Linked DNA regions of Salinarimonas sp.. The protein of the gene in region 2 interacts with the protein of the main gene of each other region in a pairwise test. Links are inferred from orthologs where the notes say so. Each region holds a gene or a part of one and is shown on either strand. Other genes may lie near its edges.

Evidence for each region.
Region 1: the proteins of secD (region 2) and pheT interact in binary tests that used the Escherichia coli proteins (3 or more experiments, as listed by UniProt). The link is inferred for Salinarimonas sp. from one-to-one orthologs.

The regions. Positions count from the first base shown.
Region 1 is NZ_CP157794.1:4,804,527-4,807,877, reverse strand. What follows is about bases 128-3,166. They hold pheT (phenylalanine--tRNA ligase subunit beta), read right to left. Parts: upstream 2,838-3,166; coding sequence 417-2,837; downstream 128-416. Other genes in these bases: ABL310_RS22285 (hypothetical protein), read right to left, coding at 2,871-3,166. Outside these bases: ABL310_RS22295 (hypothetical protein), read right to left, coding at 1-105; more of ABL310_RS22285, read right to left, coding at 3,167-3,332; ABL310_RS22280 (hypothetical protein), read right to left, coding at 3,329-3,351.
Region 2 is NZ_CP157794.1:2,464,616-2,467,841, forward strand. Bases 115-3,028 are described here. They hold secD (protein translocase subunit SecD), read left to right. Parts: upstream 115-726; coding sequence 727-2,331; downstream 2,332-3,028. Other genes in these bases: yajC (preprotein translocase subunit YajC), read left to right, coding at 286-615; secF (protein translocase subunit SecF), read left to right, coding at 2,347-3,028. Outside these bases: more of secF, read left to right, coding at 3,029-3,226. UniProt on the Escherichia coli protein: Part of the Sec protein translocase complex. Interacts with the SecYEG preprotein conducting channel. SecDF uses the proton motive force (PMF) to complete protein translocation after the ATP-dependent function of SecA.

The DNA.
Region 1 (3,351 bases), 2.3 Mb from region 2 along the record:
CCTCGTGTCGGCCTCGAAACAGAAATAAGGGGAACGATTGGTCGCTGCAACCCATTTCTGGCCAGTTTTGATGGTGTAGACGTTCAGGTCCGAAAGGTTGGTCATCGTCGGTCTCCTTCGTCGTAAAGGTGAGGTCCGTTGGCGCCGACGCAGGCGCTCGGCGGCTCACCGCATTCGACGAGACCCCTCCGCCCACGTCGCCGCCGATGCCGCTCCCTGGCGAGTGTCCATGCTGCCCCCTGACACGCGATTGCGCGCAACGAAATCATTGGACCCCGACCGTATATCCCGACGCAGCGAAATGCAACCGATACCCGGTAGCCATTCCGTGATCGATCCGATCGTGTGTCCCGAATCGCACAGTCCGGCAACGCGAGACGCAGCAGCCGCGTTCCACGCCGGACCGATCGCACCTGTCACGCCCGCAGCGTCGCCCCCGTCTTCTTCGCCACCTCGCTCACGATCCTCTCGGAGATCGCCTCGATCTCGGCGTCGGTGAGCGTCTTCTCGCGCGGCTGGAGGGTGACGGCGATCGCCACCGACTTCTTGCCGACCTCGATCCGCTCGCCCTCGTAGACGTCGAAGACCGCGATGTCGGCGATCAGCCCGCGCTCGGCGCCTTGCGCCGCGCGCACGATCGCCGCCGCCTCGACGCCCGCGTCCACCACGAAGGCGAAGTCGCGCGAGAGCGGCTGGTAGCCCGAGAGCGCGAGCGCGGGCTTGACCTTGGTCGGCTTGGCCTTCGGCGCGGGCAGCGCGTCGAGCGTGATCTCGAAGGCGACGAGCGGCCCCTTGGCGTCGAGCGCCTTCAGCACGGAGGGGTGCAGCTCGCCGAAATAGCCGAACACGGCCTTGGGCCCGAGCTGGATCCGGCCCGAGCGGCCCGGATGCATCCAGTCCGGCCCGCCATGCACGATCTGCAGCGAGCCGACCGGCAGGCCGAACGCCGCGAGCAGCGCCAGCGCGTCCGCCTTGGCGTCGAACAGGTCGACGGCGCGCGCGCCGCCGTCCCAATGCCGGCCGACGCCCTCGAGCCGCGCCGTGCCGCGCCGCAGGGCGGCGGCGCGCATGGTCTGGCCCTCGGGCGTGTCGGCGTGGAAGCACTGGCCCACCTCGAACAGGGCGACGTCGCCGAAGCCGCGATCGGCGTTGCGCTGCGCCGACTTGACGAGACCCGGCAGCAGGCTCGGGCGCATGTCCGAGAGGTCGGAGGCGATGGGGTTGGCGAGCTCGAGCGACGGGTCGCCGCCGCCGAACAGGATCGCCTCCTCCTTGGCGATGAACGACCAGGTCACGGCCTCCAGCAGGCCGCGGGAGGCGAGCAGGCGCTTGGCCGCGCGGGTGCGCTTCTGGATCAGCGTGAGCACCGGCTTCGACACGCCGCCGAGCCGCGGCAGCGGCGTCGCCTCGACGCGGTCGAGGCCGGCGATGCGCACGACCTCCTCCACGAGATCGGCCTTCCCCTCGATGTCCGGGCGCCAGGACGGCGGCAGCACCTTCACCGCGTCGCCGGAGCCGGAGATCTGGAAGCCGAGATCCATCAGGATCGCCTTCGCCTCGGCCGGCGGCACGTCGAGCCCGGAGAGGCGCTTCGTCTCGCTCCAGGGGAAGGCGACGATGCGGCTCGTGTCCGGGATCTCGCCCGCGAGCGTGCGGCGCGTCGGCTCGCCGCCGCAGATGTCGAGCACCATGCGGGTGGCGAGGTCGAGGCCCGGCAGGGTCTCGTTGGGATCGACGCCGCGCTCGAAGCGGTAGCGCGCATCCGTGACGATGCCGAGCCGCCGCCCCGTCTGCGCGATGTTGAGCGGGTCCCACAGGGCCGACTCGATGAGCACGTTCGTCGTCGTCTCGTCGCAGCCCGAATGCTCGCCGCCCATGATGCCGCCGATGGATTCGGGGCCGTTGTCGTCGGCGATGATCACGTGGTGCGGGTCGAGCTCGTAGGTCTTGCCGTCGAGCGCGAGGATCGTCTCGCCCGCGCGCGCCTTGCGCACGACGAGGTCGCCCTTCACCTTGTCGGCGTCGAAGACGTGGAGCGGGCGGCCGCGGTCGAAGGTGACGTAGTTGGTGATGTCGACGAGGGCGTTGATCGGGCGAAGCCCGATCGCCACGAGGCGCCGCTGCATCCAGGCGGGCGAAGGCCCGTTGCGCACGCCGCGTACGAGCCGCAAGCCGAAGGCCGGGCACAGATTCTCCTCGCCGGGGAGATCGCGGATCACGCGCACCGGCGTCTCGCCGCTGCCCTCGACGGGGAGCTGGCGCTCGGGCTTGAGCGCGCCGAGGCCGGCGGCGGCGAGGTCGCGGGCGATGCCGCGCACCGAGGTGCAGTCGCCGCGGTTCGGCGTCAGGTTGATCTCGATCACCGGATCGTCGAGGCCGGCATAGGCGGCGTAGGCCTGGCCGATCGGCGCGTCCTCCGGCAGGTCGATGATGCCGTCGTGATCCTCGGAAAGCTCGAGCTCCGCCTCGGAGCAGAGCATCCCGGCGCTCTCGACGCCGCGGATGACGCCGACGCCGAGCGTGATGTCCTTGCCCGGGATGTAGGTCCCCGGCGGCGCGAACACGCTCTTCATGCCCGTGCGCGCGTTCGGCGCGCCGCAGACGACCTGGATCGGCGCGGCGCCGTCGCCGAGATCGACCTTGCAGACGCGCAGCCGGTCGGCGTTCGGGTGCTGCTCGGCGGAGAGCACGGACGCGATCCGGTAGGGCGCGAGCGCCTTCGCCTTGTCCTCGACGCCCTCCACCTCGAGGCCGATGCGGGTGAGCGTCTCGACGATCTCGTCGAGGGAGGCGGAGGTCTCGAGATGCTCCTCGAGCCAGGAGAGGGTGAATTTCATCGGGTCGTCCGTTCGTGTCGTCGAGGGCGCCGGTCAGGGACGGGGCTTGAAGAGGAGGCGGGCGGCGAGGTCGAGGCGAATGTCTGTCGGTACGGCCGAGAGCGCGGCGATGCCGTCGCGCGCGTCGTCGACCGCGCCGCGCGCCTCGGCGAGGGTAAAGGAGCTGCGCGGATCGTAGTCCGCGCGATGCCTCAGCTCCTGGAGATCGATGAAGACGTCGGCGAAGCTCGCGACGCCGAGATGGAGCGCCTGAACGTCGCGACGGCGCAGGACTTCCTTGGCGAACCCGTGCTGAAGCGCCCGGTAGGTCAGGGACCAGGCCTCGGTCGCCGCCTTCGTGCGCCCGACGAGCGCGTCCGCCGCCAGGCGCGCAGCCGCATGAAAGGTCGCGTAATAGGCCGTGCTGACGGCGCGCCCGAGGACCACCTGCTTCGGCGTTCCCCGCCGCCCGCGGAGCGACAGGCCGGCGGCCGCGATGAGATCCGCCGGCGTCATCGGTGCGCTTCCGGCTCCG
Region 2 (3,226 bases):
GCCGTCATCGCGGATAGCCTCGCGCGGTTCTCGCTGCAGCGCGAAACCGCCGACTTGTCGGCGCAGGCGACACCCGATGCGCGACGCCGGAGGCGCCGGCCTCCCCCGGCGCTGCGGCGCGTGCGCGCAAGACGCCGCCTCTCCTGGAAAGGCGCAGCTCACGAATTGCTTTCGCGCGCCCCATCGCTATAGTCCGCGCCGCTTTCCGACCTTCGCGCGGATGCGAGCCTCTTCACCAGCGCCGCCGGCGCGGGCCGCGCCGCGGACATCGCAATGGAGCAGCGTGTGATCACTCCAGCTTACGCACAGGCCGCGGGAGCGGGCGGCGGGGACATCTTCCTCCAGCTCGTCCCCTTCATCCTGATCTTCGTCATCATGTGGTTCCTGATCATCCGCCCGCAGCAGAAGCGGGTGAAGGCGCATCAAGAGATGGTGAAGAGCCTGCGCCGGGGCGACAACGTGGTGACGTCGGGCGGTCTCGTCGGCAAGATCTCGAAGGTCGTCGACGACGGCGAGATCGAGGTGGAAATCGCCGACGGCGTGCGCGTTCGCGTCGTGCGCGCCATGGTCACCGAGGTCCGCTCGAAGAGCGAGCCCGTGAAGATCGACAAGTAAGGTCCGTCAGGCGTAAGGCGTTCGGGCCCCGGCGCGCCGCGCATGCGGCGCGCGCGAGACGGGGTCGCCGGCGCCGCGCGAGCGGCGCGCGCAAGGAAGGTTCGTTCGGGAATGTTGCGCTTCAAGACATCGACCACCATCGCCATTCTGGTGGCGGTCGCCTTCGGCATGCTGCTGGCGATGCCCAACCTGCTCAGCCAGGGGCAGCGCGACGCGCTGGCCGAGGCCACCCCCGGCTTCGTCCCCTCCTTCCTGGTGCCGACGCAGGGGGTCGTGCTCGGCCTCGACCTGCAGGGGGGCTCGCACGTCCTGCTCCAGGTCGACATCGCCGAATTGATGCGTCGCGAGGCCCAGAACCTGCGCGACCAGGTGCGTCAGGCCCTGCGCGAGACCCGCACGCCGCTCGAGGGCGGCATCCAGATGACGTCGCGGGGCGTGCAGCTGCGCGTGCCCGACGCCGCCGCCCGCGCGCAGCTGATGCCGCTCCTGAACGAGCTCGAGATCCCCGTCGAGAACGCGGTCCTGGGCCAGGCCGGCAACGCGGTCGAGGTGACGGAGGGGCCCGACGGGCTCATCACCGCTCTCTACACCGAGGCCGGCGTCACAGAGCGGGTGAACCGCGCGGTGGCCCAGACCATCGAGGTCCTGCGCCGGCGCGTCGACGCGCTCGGCACCACCGAGCCCAACATCCAGCGCCAGGGCGAGGACCGCGTCCTCGTCCAGGTGCCGGGCCTGCAGGATCCCGAGCGGCTCAAGGCGATTCTCGGCGAGACCGCCCAGCTCGAGTTCCGCTTCCTCGCCAATCCCGGCGACAGCGACGTCGAGATGCTGCCCTCGCAGGATCTCGGCGGCGAGCCCGTCTCGGTCGAGCGCCAGATCATCGTCGGCGGCGAGGACCTCACCGACGCCCAGCCCGCCTTCGACCCGCAGACCAACGAGCCCGTCGTCAACTTCCGCTTCAACGTGTCGGGCGCCCAGCGCTTCGGCGAGGCGACGACGCGCAATGTCGGCCGCCAGCTCGCAATCGTGCTCGACGACGAAGTGATCTCCGCCCCGCGCATCCAGTCGCCGATCACCGGCGGCTCGGGCCAGATCTCCGGTCGGTTCTCTGTCCAGGAGGCGAACGATCTCTCCGTGCTGCTGCGCGCCGGCGCGCTGCCCGCGCGGCTCACCATCGTCGAGGAGCGCACCGTCGGGCCCGGCCTCGGCGCCGATTCGATCCGCGCCGGCGTGACCGCCGCGATCGTGGGCGCCATCGCCGTCGTCGCCTTCATGATCGTGTCCTACGGCTTCTTCGGCCTGCTCGCGACGGTCTCGCTGACGGTCAACGTCATCCTGATCCTCGGCCTGCTCTCGGCGCTCGGCGCGACGCTGACGCTGCCGGGCATCGCCGGCATCGTGCTCACGATCGGCATGGCGGTCGATTCGAACGTCCTGATCTTCGAGCGCATCCGCGAGGAGGAGCGCGTCGGGCGATCGGCGGCCTCCGCCCTCGACACGGGCTTCTCGCGCGCGCTCGCCACCATCCTCGACGCCAACCTGACGACGCTGATCGCCGCCGCGGTGCTGTTCTTCCTCGGCACGGGGCCGGTGCGCGGCTTCGCCGTGACCCTGTCGCTGGGCATCATCACGACCGTCTTCACCGCCTACACCCTCACGCGCCTGATGGTCGCGACCTGGTTCCGGGTCAAGCGGCCGAAGAAGCTCGCGGTCTGAGGAGGAGCGAAACCCATGTGGCTCGTCCGCTACATCCCGACCGAGACCAAATACGAGTTCATGCAATGGCGCCGCTGGAGCTTCCCGCTCTCGGCGCTGCTCTCGGTCCTGTGCGTCCTCGCCTTCTTCGCGCTGGGCATGAATTTCGGCATCGACTTCCGCGGCGGCACGCTCGTCGAGCTGCAATCGCGCGAGGGGCCGGCGAATCTGTCGGCCATCCGCGAGGAGGCGAACACGCTCGGCTTCGGCCAGGTCGAGGTGCAGGAATTCGGCGCGCCGACCGACGTCTCGCTGCGCGTCCAGCTCCAGGAGGCGCGGGACGACCTCACCGAGGAGCAGGTCCAGCAGCAGGTCGTCGCCGACCTGCGCGCCGCCTTCGAGGACGCGTACGAGTTCCGCCGCGTCGAGGTGGTGGGCCCGCGCGTCTCCGGCGAGCTCGTCCAGTCCGGCACGCTCGGCGTCGTCTTCGCCATCTTCGGCGTGCTGGTCTATCTCTGGTTCCGCTTCGAGTGGCACTTCGCGGTGGGCGCCGTCATCGCCACCCTGCACGACCTCGTCCTGACGATCGGCTTCTTCGCCATCACCCAGATCGAGTTCAACATGACCTCGATCGCCGCGATCCTCACCATCCTCGGCTACTCGCTCAACGACACGGTCGTGGTCTACGACCGCATCCGCGAGACGCTGCGCAAGTACAAGAAGCTGACCATCCATCAGGTGCTCGACGCCGCGATCAACGCCACGCTCTCGCGCACGATCCTCACCGGCGTCACCACCTTCCTCGCGCTGATCGCGCTGGCGATTCTCGGCGGCGAGATCATCAAGGGCTTCGCCTACGCGATGATCTTCGGCCTCGTGGTGGGCACCTATTCCTCGGTGTTCATCGCCGCGCCGA